Regions from separate parts of the Peribacillus sp. JNUCC41 genome, predicted to be linked through region 2. Evidence: riboswitches for the same ligand, from Rfam matches in the RefSeq annotation. Region 2 holds a riboswitch; the other holds the start of a gene.
What was found. Region 2 has a riboswitch for thiamine pyrophosphate ahead of tenA (thiaminase II). Riboswitches for the same ligand answer to the same signal wherever they lie in the genome.
Positions count from the first base shown of each region.

Region 1 (6,236 bases), 980 kb from region 2:
ATAGTTTCCGGGATGTTTCTATCTTTCTTCAATCTGGGGGCGTGGGGTGCACTATATGCATATACACCTGAGCAGTATCCAACAGCAGTTCGTGGTACAGGTGCTGGGTTAGCTGCAGGAATCGGGAGGATTGGCGGTGTACTGGGTCCGTTGCTTGTAGGGTATTTAGTTGCAGCAGACACCCCTATATCCTCGATTTTTACCATTTTTACAATCGCTATACTAGTGGGTGCGATTGCCGTAGCTTTTGGGAAGGAAACAAAGAATACCGTTTTGACATGAACAAAAGGAAGGGGACTGTAATCAGTCCCCTCTTTTCATTAAGTAAAGTCTTTTATGATTTTTAAAAGTGATTCGGAGGCGCTCTTCGGACTTTCTGCATTCATGATCGCCGATACGACAGCGGTACCTGATAGCCCGCTATCAGAAAGAGCGGATATGTTATCTGCAGTGATACCCCCGATGGCTACGGCGGGAATGGATACGCTGCGGCAAATTTCCTCCAGATCCCCAATGGCCATCAGGGTTGCATCTTGTTTGGTCTTTGTAGGGAAAACGGAACCGACTCCGATATAGTCTGCTCCATTTCGTTCGGCTTCGTGAGCTTCTTCAAGTGTGGAGACAGATACACCGACAATCATATCTTCAGGAACCATTTGTTTGACGACAGTCAGAGGAAGGTCATCTTGCCCAATATGAATTCCGTCCGCTCCAACCGCAAGTGCTATATCCACCCGGTCGTTGATGATAAGGGGAATGGACAGCTCGTTCAATAACTGTTTCAATGCAGAAGCTTTTTTATAAAAGGAAAGGGAGGAATTGTTTTTCTCCCTAAGTTGTACGATTGAGACTCCTCCTGAAACCGATTCTGCAATGATTTCGGTCAATTTTTCTAATGCTATGGACTCTTTCGTAACTAAATACAAGCTTAAATCAATTTGGGACTTCTTCATTCATTTTCACCTCATCCATCCAGATTTCCCTATCCATTCTTGATATTGCATCGATTAATCGCACACGAAACGTTCCTGTTCCTTCATCTTTTTGAAGGTTTGCAGCAGCTAGTTCCCCTGAAATGCTCATGGTTGAGATTCCGGCAATTGCCGCAGAATAGAAATCGTCGGTGACTCCGGAAAAAGTGCCGATAAGAGCGGTGGACATGCAACCGGTACCTGTAACATTAGTTAAAAGGAGGTTTCCATTGTCGATGATGGACGTATGTTTTCCATCGCTGACTGCATCCTTTGCTCCGCTGACCACGACGATGCTATTCAATTTATTAGCTGCTTGTGCAGCCAGCTCTGCATGGCTAATCGCTAGTTCCCCCGAATCCACCCCGCGTGTAACGGTATCCCCGCCCATCAATGAAAGAATCTCACTCGCATTCCCGCGAATGATTTGGAAAGTAACCTTACTAAGGAGCTCTTTGACCTGCTCTGTACGATAGGGGGTGGCACCAACTCCCACCGGGTCCAAGATGACCGGGATCTCCATGGTATTTGCCGTCTTACCGGCAATCTCCATTGCTTCCAAGGCTTTATCATCGATCGTACCGAAATTCAAAACCAATGCATCTGCTAATTTGACCATATCCGCCACTTCTCTTGGGCTCGAAGTCATTACTGGTGAACCACCGATGGCAAGGGTGGCATTTGCACAGTCGTTGACCGTAACAAAGTTGGTGATTTGGTGAATGAGTGGTTTTCTTTCTTTTACCTTCACGAATAAATCGGCTGCAGAAACCTTCATATTAATTCACTCCGTTCTTTTTTTGAAAATGAATGAAAATGATGGACAGGTCCATGACCTTTACCGATTGAAAAGCTATTGCGTATCGCGTCAGAAATATAGGTCTTGGCCTTTTCGATCGACTCTTGCAATGGCAGCCCATTTGCCAGGTTTGATGTAATGGCGGATGATAGGGTACAGCCCGTGCCATGAGTGTTCTTAGTATGAATGCGCTCCCCCTCGATCCATTGGAAGTCAGTCCCATCATAAAAAAGATCATTTGGATTTCCAGCTGCATGGCCTCCTTTAAGTAAAACGGCTTTGGGACCCATTTCTTGTATTGAAATGCATGCTTTGTAGAAATCTTGTTCCGTTCGAATCGACAAACCAGTAAGTACTTCCGCTTCCGGTACATTAGGGGTTACAAGTGTTGCAAGCGGAAGCAAATCCATTTTTAAGGCAGAGACAGCCTTATCGTCGAGCAAATGATGACCGCTTTTGGAAATCATGACAGGGTCAAGGATAACGATGGCAGGCAAGAAGGTTTTAAGGGACGCAGCGACAGTTTCCACGATTTCTTTTGATCCAAGCATGCCTATTTTTACTGCGTCGACAGTAATATCTTCAAAGATAGCTGCAATTTGATCTGATATGATAGCTGTTTCAATTGGCTGTACTGAACGGACTTCCATTGTATTTTGTGCGGTTACGGCTGTGATGGCAGACATGCCAAAGACACCATGTGCAGAAAATGTTTTTAAATCCGCTTGGATTCCAGCCCCGCCCCCTGAATCAGAGCCTGCGATGGTTAATGCTGTTTTCATAAAAAAACCCCTTCATATAAGTATTTTTTAGAAGTATTTTAAGTAATATGAAAGCTAAAATCGCACCAGCGAATGAACTGAGCATAAAAGCCGGTAAAAAACCAAAAAGAGCAGCTTTTTCTCCCAATAGGAGGAGGGCAAGTGGATAACAGGCTAGGGAACCGATAATGCCGGTCCCGATCACTTCCCCTAAACAAGCGAATTTTAAGCTTTGTGTTTTTCGATAAAGGATTGCGGCCAAAAGTGCACCGATCATGCTACCGGGAAAGGCGAAAATTGAACCGGTACCAGACATGTTTCTAATGATGGAAACTAAAAAAGCTTGTGTCACTGCATAAGCTGGCCCCAATAGAACAGCCGTCAGGACATTTGCCAGATGCTGAATAGGAAAGACCTTTGCAAATCCTGCAGGAATGAAAATAAATGAACTGGTCAGCGTCGTAATTGCCGTGATCATGGCAGTCAACGTCAGTTTCTTGACAGGATTCATCATCTACAGCGGCCAATCTTGCTCATTATGAACCATATCCCAGAATAAATATTCATATCGGGAAGTAACCAAAAAGTGCTTTTCTAATCTAAGAAGTTCCTTTTCTGGCATGCCTTCCGTCAACTCTTCCAACAAAGCGATCAGCCATTTGTGTGCTTCCCCAAATTCAGGAGATGAATAGGACCTTATCCAATCTGAGTAGCGATTGTTTTCCAATGATGCTCCATTTTGTTCTTTTAGTAGCAAACCGATTTCATAATAATCCCAAGCGCAGGGCAGGAGACAGGCGATCAAGTCTGCCAAAGTCCCATGCTGAGCTGCATTTAGCATGTAGCCTGTATAGGCTAGAGTCGTTGGAGTAGGTTCTGTATCTTCCAATTCCTTGGAAGTGATCCCGAATTCGGAAGCATAATGCCGATGAATATCCATTTCCACTTGAAGGGTTTCATTTAAAATACTCGCAAACTTTGCCATGGTTTCGATGTTATGAGCTTTGATTACACCTAAAGCAAAGAGCTTGGAATAATCCATGAGATAGATATAGTCCTGCTTCAGGTAATAGGCAAATTTCTTTTCAGGAAGCGTACCATTTCCAATTGCCTGGACGAAGGGATGTGAATGGTTCCTTTTCCAAATCTCTTTTGACCGTGCATGTAGTCTATCACTGAATGTTTCTAATTTAACATTCTCCATTGTTCATCCTCCTTTAGAATGGATCCCTTTGTTAATGAAAAAACCCCGTTCCTGAATACGGAACGGGGTAGATGGATATAGTCTGAAAATGGACGATATCATCCACTTCCCTCCGCCGGTATGAGCCGGTTCAGGTTCAAAGGGTCCGGAACTAATTCCATCTCAGTCTTAAAAAAAGACTCCCCTAGTGGTGTGAATTGTATGTAATTACTGACATCATATCAGAAAGACAAGAAAATGCAACCCGCATTTAAAGAGGGACCATTTTGTCCAGGAAAAAAGGGAGAACCAGGTAATTGACTTTTGATGGTTATTAGGATAAAATCATGTCTACATCATTTATATATCGATTTCTTATCCAGAGAGGTGGAGGGACTTGGCCCAAAGAAACCTCGGCAGCGGACCCGTTTTGGGAACTGTGCTAAATCCAACAAGCATATGCTTGGAAGATAAGAAGAGCCGTACGGACACTGTCAGCCTCTTCTTGAATTAGAAGGGGCTTTTATTTTTGGGAAATAACGTTTAGTGACATAATAGAAAAGGTATATATAATTTGGTGAAAATAAAACAAGTTGATAAAGATTAGCTAACTAGAAGCAGGCTCTAGGATGACTAGGAAAGGAGCCATTTACATGGCAGAATTATTTAAGAGGATCGAACAGAGGAAGGCAAAGCTTATTGAAGAGTTATTGGCCAATGGAGTATACAAAACCTCTGATGAAAGGCACCTTTATGATGCCCCATTAAAAGTACTTGAAGATGAATATAAGATTGTTATAAATAAACCAAATACCGAGTCACCTTCTGAATGGATGACATAGTAAACGATGGACTATAGTTTGGGTTCTTGGATAAGAGATATGATGTAAGCATTCACAGTCTACACTAGTGGATGCTTTTTTGCGTTTAATAGAAAATGACACAAAATATACATAATTACAGAAATAATAGTCATTTTGTCACATTTAACCTTTAAAATAACACATTTAATTTCTGAAAAATAGTTGATTTTAACTAGTAGATTCATTATGATGAAAGTGTAAAAAAATTGAATAAATGGGAGGTGGCATATAATGCCTTGCCGTAAGGTAACTATAGAAAAAATAGAAGAGAAAAGAAAAGAAATGATCAACTTGGCAGCAATTTACGGCTTATCAAGTCTGCTAACTGTTCAAGCAAGTCAAGAATTGGATACGCTATTAAATGCGTTAACAAGTAAAAGAGAGTGTGAACATTTTTACCTCCAGAAAGCATATAGGTATTTTTAAATTAGCCAATTCGCACTCGATTAATATGAAAAAGCTACTGCTCAAGGCAATAGCTCTAAAGAATGATATTACATATCGACACGTTTACCAAGAATGAGCAAATCCCGCTCGATTCCATCCAACTCGGCAACTTGAGGTAAATGTGCCCATTCTTCAAACCCGAATTTGGAAAAAAGCTTAAGGCTTGGTGTATTGTGGGCGAAAATGAAACCCAATAGAGTCTTAACACCTAATTTTGGACTCCATTCAATTGCCTTTTGAATCGAAATTTGTCCGATTCCTTTTCCCCGGAAATAATCATCTATATAAATGCTGATTTCGGCAGTGGAATTATATGCCGGTCGGCCATAGAAGGATTGAAAGCTCATCCATCCAGCAGTTTTCCCTTTTATAGTAATGATAAATAGCGGTCTACTTTCTGAATGATGTTCCTCAAACCATTTAACCCTCGATTGGACGGATACAGGCTCCGTATCTGCCGTGACCATTCTTGAAGCAATTGTTGAATTATATATTTCAACAATTCTGGGTAGATCGGATAGTCCTGCCTCTCTAAACTCTATGAGCTCTTCCATGATTTAAACTCCTAACTATCATTTATTAAATCTCCAGAATGAAGGGTAATCCCGTATTTTGTTTTAGGGACGGTGAATGACACCCAAACCATTGAAAGTTTTATATTATCATACACTCTTGAATCTTTATATGACAATTTTTTTATGTTAAGACTGTAGATTTTTTGGGTATGTAAAAGATTAAATACTTCTAGTAAAGAGACAAGAGGGGAACCAAATGAAAAAATTGGCAGGTTTATTGATTATAGTACTCGTTATATGTTTTGCTGCGTATGAATTTCAGGCCTCGGAGTCGGAAGATGTGCAAAGAGTGATGGCTTTTGGAGATTCATTAACCTATGGAAAAGGGGATAAGGATGGGGAAGGATATATAGAAGGCCTTGAGGATGAATTGAATAATCCGCAATCGGAACAAAAAGTGAGTTTTTGGAATTACGGTATAAAAGGCCAGGAAACGGATGGGGTGATGAAACAGCTTGATGATTACCGCATTAAAACGAAACTTGATGAAGCAGATACTTTCATCGTTTTTATTGGAACGAATGACTTGATCAATAGTAACGGAGGGGACTTGGAGAAAATAAGTGACCGAAAAATCATTGAGGGGAAACAGGAGTATATCAACCATCTCAAAAAGATTACATCAACCTTGATAGAG
Region 1 is NZ_CP062163.1:3,208,693-3,214,928, forward strand. It holds gene JNUCC41_RS15600 (MFS transporter) at 1-282, shown strand, start outside; gene thiE (thiamine phosphate synthase) at 321-953, opposite strand; gene thiM (hydroxyethylthiazole kinase) at 934-1,749, opposite strand; gene thiD (bifunctional hydroxymethylpyrimidine kinase/phosphomethylpyrimidine kinase) at 1,746-2,552, opposite strand; gene thiW (energy coupling factor transporter S component ThiW) at 2,521-3,042, opposite strand; gene tenA (thiaminase II) at 3,046-3,735, opposite strand; TPP riboswitch at 3,826-3,931, opposite strand; SAM riboswitch class I at 4,087-4,191, shown strand; gene JNUCC41_RS15630 (Fur-regulated basic protein FbpA) at 4,368-4,556, shown strand; gene JNUCC41_RS15635 (aspartyl-phosphate phosphatase Spo0E family protein) at 4,809-5,003, shown strand; gene JNUCC41_RS15640 (GNAT family N-acetyltransferase) at 5,072-5,578, opposite strand; gene JNUCC41_RS15645 (GDSL-type esterase/lipase family protein) at 5,796-6,236, shown strand, end outside.
Region 1: another riboswitch for thiamine pyrophosphate. It lies ahead of tenA (thiaminase II); the one in region 2 lies ahead of tenA (thiaminase II).

Region 2 (6,236 bases):
AGTTCTGCATAATCTTTATTTGAAACCGGACGAACAAGATTAGTTACTCCTGTCGCTTCCAGGACTTTAACTAGATAATAGGCAGTCACACCTGCAAAGAAAATGGAACCCACAAACCTCGCTATCATGAATAAAGATAGATTCCAAGTGGAAAGCGCACCAATTTCCCCATATGCAAAATCCATTAGTACGGATGCAAGGCAGGAAGCTACCGCAGCTAAAACGGCCACCGACATATTGAATTTTTTATATTTGAACGCCATGAACACCAGTTCCGCGAACAAGCCTTGGACCACCCCATATAACAGTACGGTCAGCCCCCAAGGAGAACCTAGAAAGAATTCCCCGGAAGCTGCAGCAATCTCTGCCAAAAGTGCCACACCCGGTTTCCGTAAAATTAAAAAGGCGGCGGGGCCAGCTATAAACCACATTCCATAAATAAGTTGATCCAGATGTAATCCTAATGGTTTAACGGAATAGTAAATCGAACCCCAAAGGATATAAACGATTCCAAATGCTACCGAAATCACGATCGTGACTAATATATCCGTTAATTTCAATCCTTTTTTCATTATTTCATTCTCCTTTATACTTCCAGTGTTTCCTGGTGCACAGGCCATCTCTCTAAACGATAAGCCATTTCCCAAAATGAGTATTCATATTGGCTGCTCAGGATAAAGTGCTCTTTCATTCTCTCCTTATCTTCGTCCGTTACTTTTTCAGCAATCTCATCCAGCCTCGCAATTTGTTCTTCCACCAAAGTGCGGAACCACTCTCCTCCGTACGCCGCTATCCATTCTTGATAAATCGGCTCTTCGGGTATGCAACCTTGCAGCTTTTCACCTATTTCATAATACAGCCAGTAACACGGCAAGATGGCTGCAATAACATCACCTAAATGTCCCGAATAAGCTGCACGATACATATGGGAAGTATAAGCATAAGCAGTCGGGGCGGGTTTGAAATTTTCCCTTTCTTCTTTTGTGATGCCTAATCTCTCAGAAAAATTCTCATGAAGTTTCAACTCCGCTTCATATGTTCCTTGTGCATGGCCGGCAAGCCTGCTTGTTGTATGTAAATCTGTAGCTTTGACTGCCCCTAAAGCTTGAACCCTGGCAAAATGAGATAAATAATAGGCATCTTGCATGACATAAAAACGAAAACATTCCAATGGCAATGTGCCATCTCCTATTCCTGCAACAAACGGGTGATTAAAACTAGCTTCCCAAATGTGATCAACTTCCCGACGGATTTCCTCTGAAAACTTCATGTCCCTTACCTCCAAATTGTATTTTTCAATGAATCTTACAGAAAAAGCCTTTTATCACCCCTTTTTTTGCAAACAAAAAACCACTTTCTTAAACGTAAAGAAAGTGGTTGTGCTTGAAAAAATACAGAATCGTATCGTTCCAGACCCCACTTCCCTACGCTGGTATAAACCAGATCAGGTTCTAAGGGTCTTAAAGTCATACTTTAATCTCAGCTTCTGCGGTAAAATAAACTTTTACCATTAAAGCACCCCTAGTGGTACAAATTGTATATTTAATTTCCATTTGCCTTTATATTAACACGATAAACCCAATTGTCAAACATATTAGAAAAAGTTTTCAACCTAATGCTTTAAGTTTACTAGCCTTTCAATCTTGCATAACCACCCAACTATATTGATTTTTAAACCATTGTTAATCCACCATTTACGGAAAGAGTTTGACCCGTAATATACCCTGCATCTTCCGAAACGAAATAGGCAACAGCACTGGCAATGTCCTCTGGTTGAGCTAGCCGGCGAAATGGAATCGCTTTTTCCAAGGCACCTGCTATACCTTCATTATATGAGCCTATTTCTTGAAATAGGGGCGTATCTGCAGGACCTGGCGCAATACAATTGATGTTGAGTTTGTGACGTGCCATTTCTCTTGCTATCGTTTTTGTGAAGGCAATCACCCCTCCCTTAGCAGCCGAATAAACTGCCTCTCCACTTGATCCTACTCTAGCTGCATCAGATGCAATATTTACTACCTTTCCGTAACCATTTTCAATCATGAGCGGTAAAATTTCCTTGCAAGTATGGATCTGGCCAAGTAAATTAATATCGATAATCCTTTTCCAAGTGCTAGGATCACTTTTTAAAAAAGGTTCCACCTTATCCCAGCCTGCGTTATTAACCAATATATCTATTTTATGATAATGATTCACTGTTTCTTCAACGGCTTTTTTAACACTTTCTAATTTCGTTACATCACAATGGACCGCTCTGGCTCCAAAACCCGAATTTTCGATTAAAGAAACCGTTTCCTCAGCATTTTTATGATTTATATCAGCCACGATGATGTTAAAATTGCGAGAAGCCAATTTTTTTGCAATCTCTCTGCCAATTCCGCTTCCGGCACCGGTAATAAATGCGATTCTTTTATTCATATATTTCCCTCCACTTTCACCATTTAGTCAATATGGTTTTATTTAAACTGCTTATATCTTGTCGACTAACTTTTCATTTATCATTTCCCGGAGCCGGAATTTCTGGATTTTCCCGCTTGCCGTACGAGGAAAGTCGTCCATAATTTCAAGAAATTCAGGCCAATATTGTTTGGCCAAACCCTTTTGCGAGAGAAATTCCTGCATAGAATCCATCGTGATCGGGCTCTTCCCCGTTTTCATGCTGATACATGCACATGCTTTTTCCTGAAGTCGGAAATCTGGAACTGCAATAACCTGAGCGCTAGAAATATCCGGGTGTTCATACAATACATTTTCTACATAAGCGACTGGAATATTTTCACCGCCACGTATGATAATGTCTTTGTTTCTTCCAGAAATTCGAATATATCCTTCTTCATCAATGAATGCTCGATCACCGGTAATGAACCATCCGTCACTAAATTCAGCTAAAGTATCATCGATCCGTTTAAAATAGCCGACAAAAAGAGCCGGACCCCTTACTAATAAAGAGCCTTCTATATTCGGGGCACACACCTCCCCTTCAAAATCTACGACCTTTAGTTCCATTCCCGGAAACGGAATTCCGTCGGTATTCGTCAGTTTTTCTTCTGGATCTTCAAGTCTCGTCAAGGTTACCAAGCCATCTTCCGTTTGACCCCACCCTGACAATATCTTGAACGGGACTTTTTCCATGGCTTCCTTTACTAAATGCCTGGGAATCGGGGCACCTAAAGCTACGAAGACTCGTAGCGAATTAAGGTCATACCTTTCTATCCCCTCCATTTGGACCGTATCTTGCAGATAAGGAGTAGCTCCGGCCGTAAACGTTATCTTTTCCCTCTCTACCCATTCAATAAACTCTCTCGGATTCCAAATGTCTTGATAGACTCCCGTACCTCCAATATGTGTAGGGAGCCTAACTCCATAACCAAAACCTGTTTGATGGGCGAACGTTGACGCCATGAAAAGAACATCATCGGATGTTAAATGTAAGCGGTCAATCCAATAATTCGTTGATATACAAAGAGTATTATGGGTATGCATAACTCCTTTTGGACTTCCTGTGGTTCCCGAGGTAAAGATAATTTCAGTCACATCATTGGGGTCAAGTGTGATTTCATCCAAAATAGCTGAATCCATCCGGTCTTCCCAAGGTTCCTCAAATAAAGAGGAGAACAGTTTCATCCCATTCGGCGCACTGTCACCCATCACGTATATATGTTTCATTGATGGCCATTGATGACTTAGTCTTTCAATCATGTCAGGGTAATAAAACCCACGGAAATACTCTGGTACAACAATCATTTTAGATTCTGCCATCCCAACCATATAGCCAATTTCCCTATCTCGATAAATTGGTATCAATGGATTGCTAATGGCACCGATTCTTGTAACAGCATAATGCAAGATTATAAATTCATTCCAGTTAGGCAGTTGAAAAGAGACAACATCCCCCTTACCCAATCCTATATGCAAGAGACCCAAAGCGATCCGATCGACCAACTTACCAAGCTGCTTGTAAGTAAAACTACTTTTTTTATCGATAATCGCCACCTTATCTGGATGCTTTACTATAGCATCATTCAAATAATCCAAGATGGTACGATTTGGCCAAACGCCTTTAAATTCCCCCACATATTCCTGAGTCAAAATCGTCTCCAATTTCACCAGTTTTCATCCCCCTCATCAACCTCTGAATTTTTTAAAATCTACAGGCCTCTTTTCTAGGAAGGCGTTTTTTCCTTCTTCCGATTCTTTTGTATTGTAAAACATTGCCAAACTGCCCATCGATAGTTGAGAAATCCCTTGAATGTTGGCACTATCTGCATTAAAGGAATATTTGAGCATTTTTAGCGCAGTAGGACTCTTATCAAGGATCTTTCTTGCCCATTCCTCTGCTGCCTCTTGCAATTGTTCCGAAGCAACGATTTTGTTCACAAGTCCCATTTCTTTTGCTTCTTGTGCAGAGTATTGTTCACATAAATACCAGATTTCCCTTGCTTTCTTTTCTCCGACAATTCGTGCTAGATAAGCTGAACCAAAACCTGCATCATAACTACCGACCTTTGGCCCACTCTGGCCAAATTTTGCCGTGTCAGATGCAATGGTTAGGTCACAAATGACATGCAGGACATGCCCGCCTCCGATGGCAAACCCATTAACCGCTGCAATGACCGGCTTAGGAATGTTTCGGATCGTTTGGTGCAGCGTTTCGATTTCCAGTCCCATTCCGCCCCCTAAACCACCTGAATGATTATATCCTCCTTCCTCTCCCTTTTCTTTTTGATCTCCACCTACACAAAATGCCTTCTCACCTGCTCCCGTCAGAATCACGATACCAACACGATTATCATCCCAAGCGTCCCGGAAAGCCCAAATTAATTCCTGAATGGTTCTGGCACGAAAAGCGTTATAAACTTTAGGTCTGTTCATTGTTATCTTTGCAATCCCACCATTTTTTTCATAGATTATATCTGTTAATTCCATCGTTTTCATTCCCTTCATTATCTTAGTGATTTGCCTTGTATCCCATCATTTCACTGTTAATTACGAACTTAATCGGTACCCAATACGACTGTGAATAATTTCAGTTTCTTCGTAATAGTTTCCGTTTCAGCAGAATGCAAAAATACCAATCCATTGGATTAATGAGAACGGAACTCCTTTCCTATAATGTCCTTTGCAATGACCATCATATTGGCTTGAGCAGTGCCATCACCAATTTCCAACCCAATCACATCACGCAAGCGTTGCTCAAGAGGCATTTCCTTCGTATAAGCATAATGACCATTCAGCAGTAAACATTCATGGATAGCTTCTACACTATATTTAGGACCTAACCACTTAACGGAAGCCGATTCTTTACTATGATTCAGCCCTTGGTCACGAAGCCAAAGGCCTCGGTAAGCTTGCCACTTCACCAGTTCTAATTGGGTATGGTGGGTCACAATGGGGAAGGAGACCCCTTGATATGTCGCCAACGGTTTACCAAATGAATGCCTGATTTTCACATATTCGATGGTTTCATCAATACTTTGTGAAGCGGTGCCCACACATTGAAGGCCTATTAACAGCCGACTTAAATCAAACCCATTCATCACTTGGGAAAACCCTTTATTTTGAAGACCGATCATATACTCTTCCGGAATCTCGACATCTGTTAAATATATCGAACCTCTTCCAATGGGGATATTCCCCATGTCCGTGTACCCTCTACATTCAACACCCGGAATATCGGCAGGTACCATGAAAGCACTTATCCCACGATTTCCCCATTCAGGTTCCGTCTTTGCAAATAAAACAAATGCATCTCCACACATAGCAACACTTATTCCAGACTTTTCTCCATTAAGCACATACTTATTTCCTTTATGTACAGCTGTTGTTTTAATTCCGCCCGCATCCGTACCGGCGGAAGGCTCCGTAATGGCAATGCCAACAATTTTTTCACCGCTTGAAATTTGGGGAAGCCACTCCTTTTTCAGTTCCTCGCTAGCGTGATTATTGATAATTTCACCGATTAATGCATTCAACATCACCGCGTAAGTAAGGTTGAAATCACCACGACCTATCTCCTCAGCAGCTATCCCCGTTGTCACACAATCCGCACCGCTTCCGCCATATTCCACTGGAATCCGAAGGCCATTCACGCCAAGATCACCCAGCTTTTTCCACAAGTGTTTTGGAGTAATCTCTTCGCGATCCCATTTTGTATAATGTGGAAGCAACTCTTCCTTCGCAAATTCTTTCAATATTTTACGAAAATAATCTTGCTCTTCCGTAAAAGAAAAATTCAG
Region 2 is NZ_CP062163.1:4,189,686-4,195,921, reverse strand. It holds gene JNUCC41_RS20380 (ECF transporter S component) at 1-572, opposite strand, end outside; gene tenA (thiaminase II) at 587-1,270, opposite strand; TPP riboswitch at 1,405-1,533, opposite strand; gene JNUCC41_RS20370 (SDR family NAD(P)-dependent oxidoreductase) at 1,672-2,418, opposite strand; gene JNUCC41_RS20365 (AMP-binding protein) at 2,470-4,107, opposite strand; gene menB (1,4-dihydroxy-2-naphthoyl-CoA synthase) at 4,126-4,926, opposite strand; gene JNUCC41_RS20355 (acyl-CoA dehydrogenase family protein) at 5,085-6,236, opposite strand, start outside.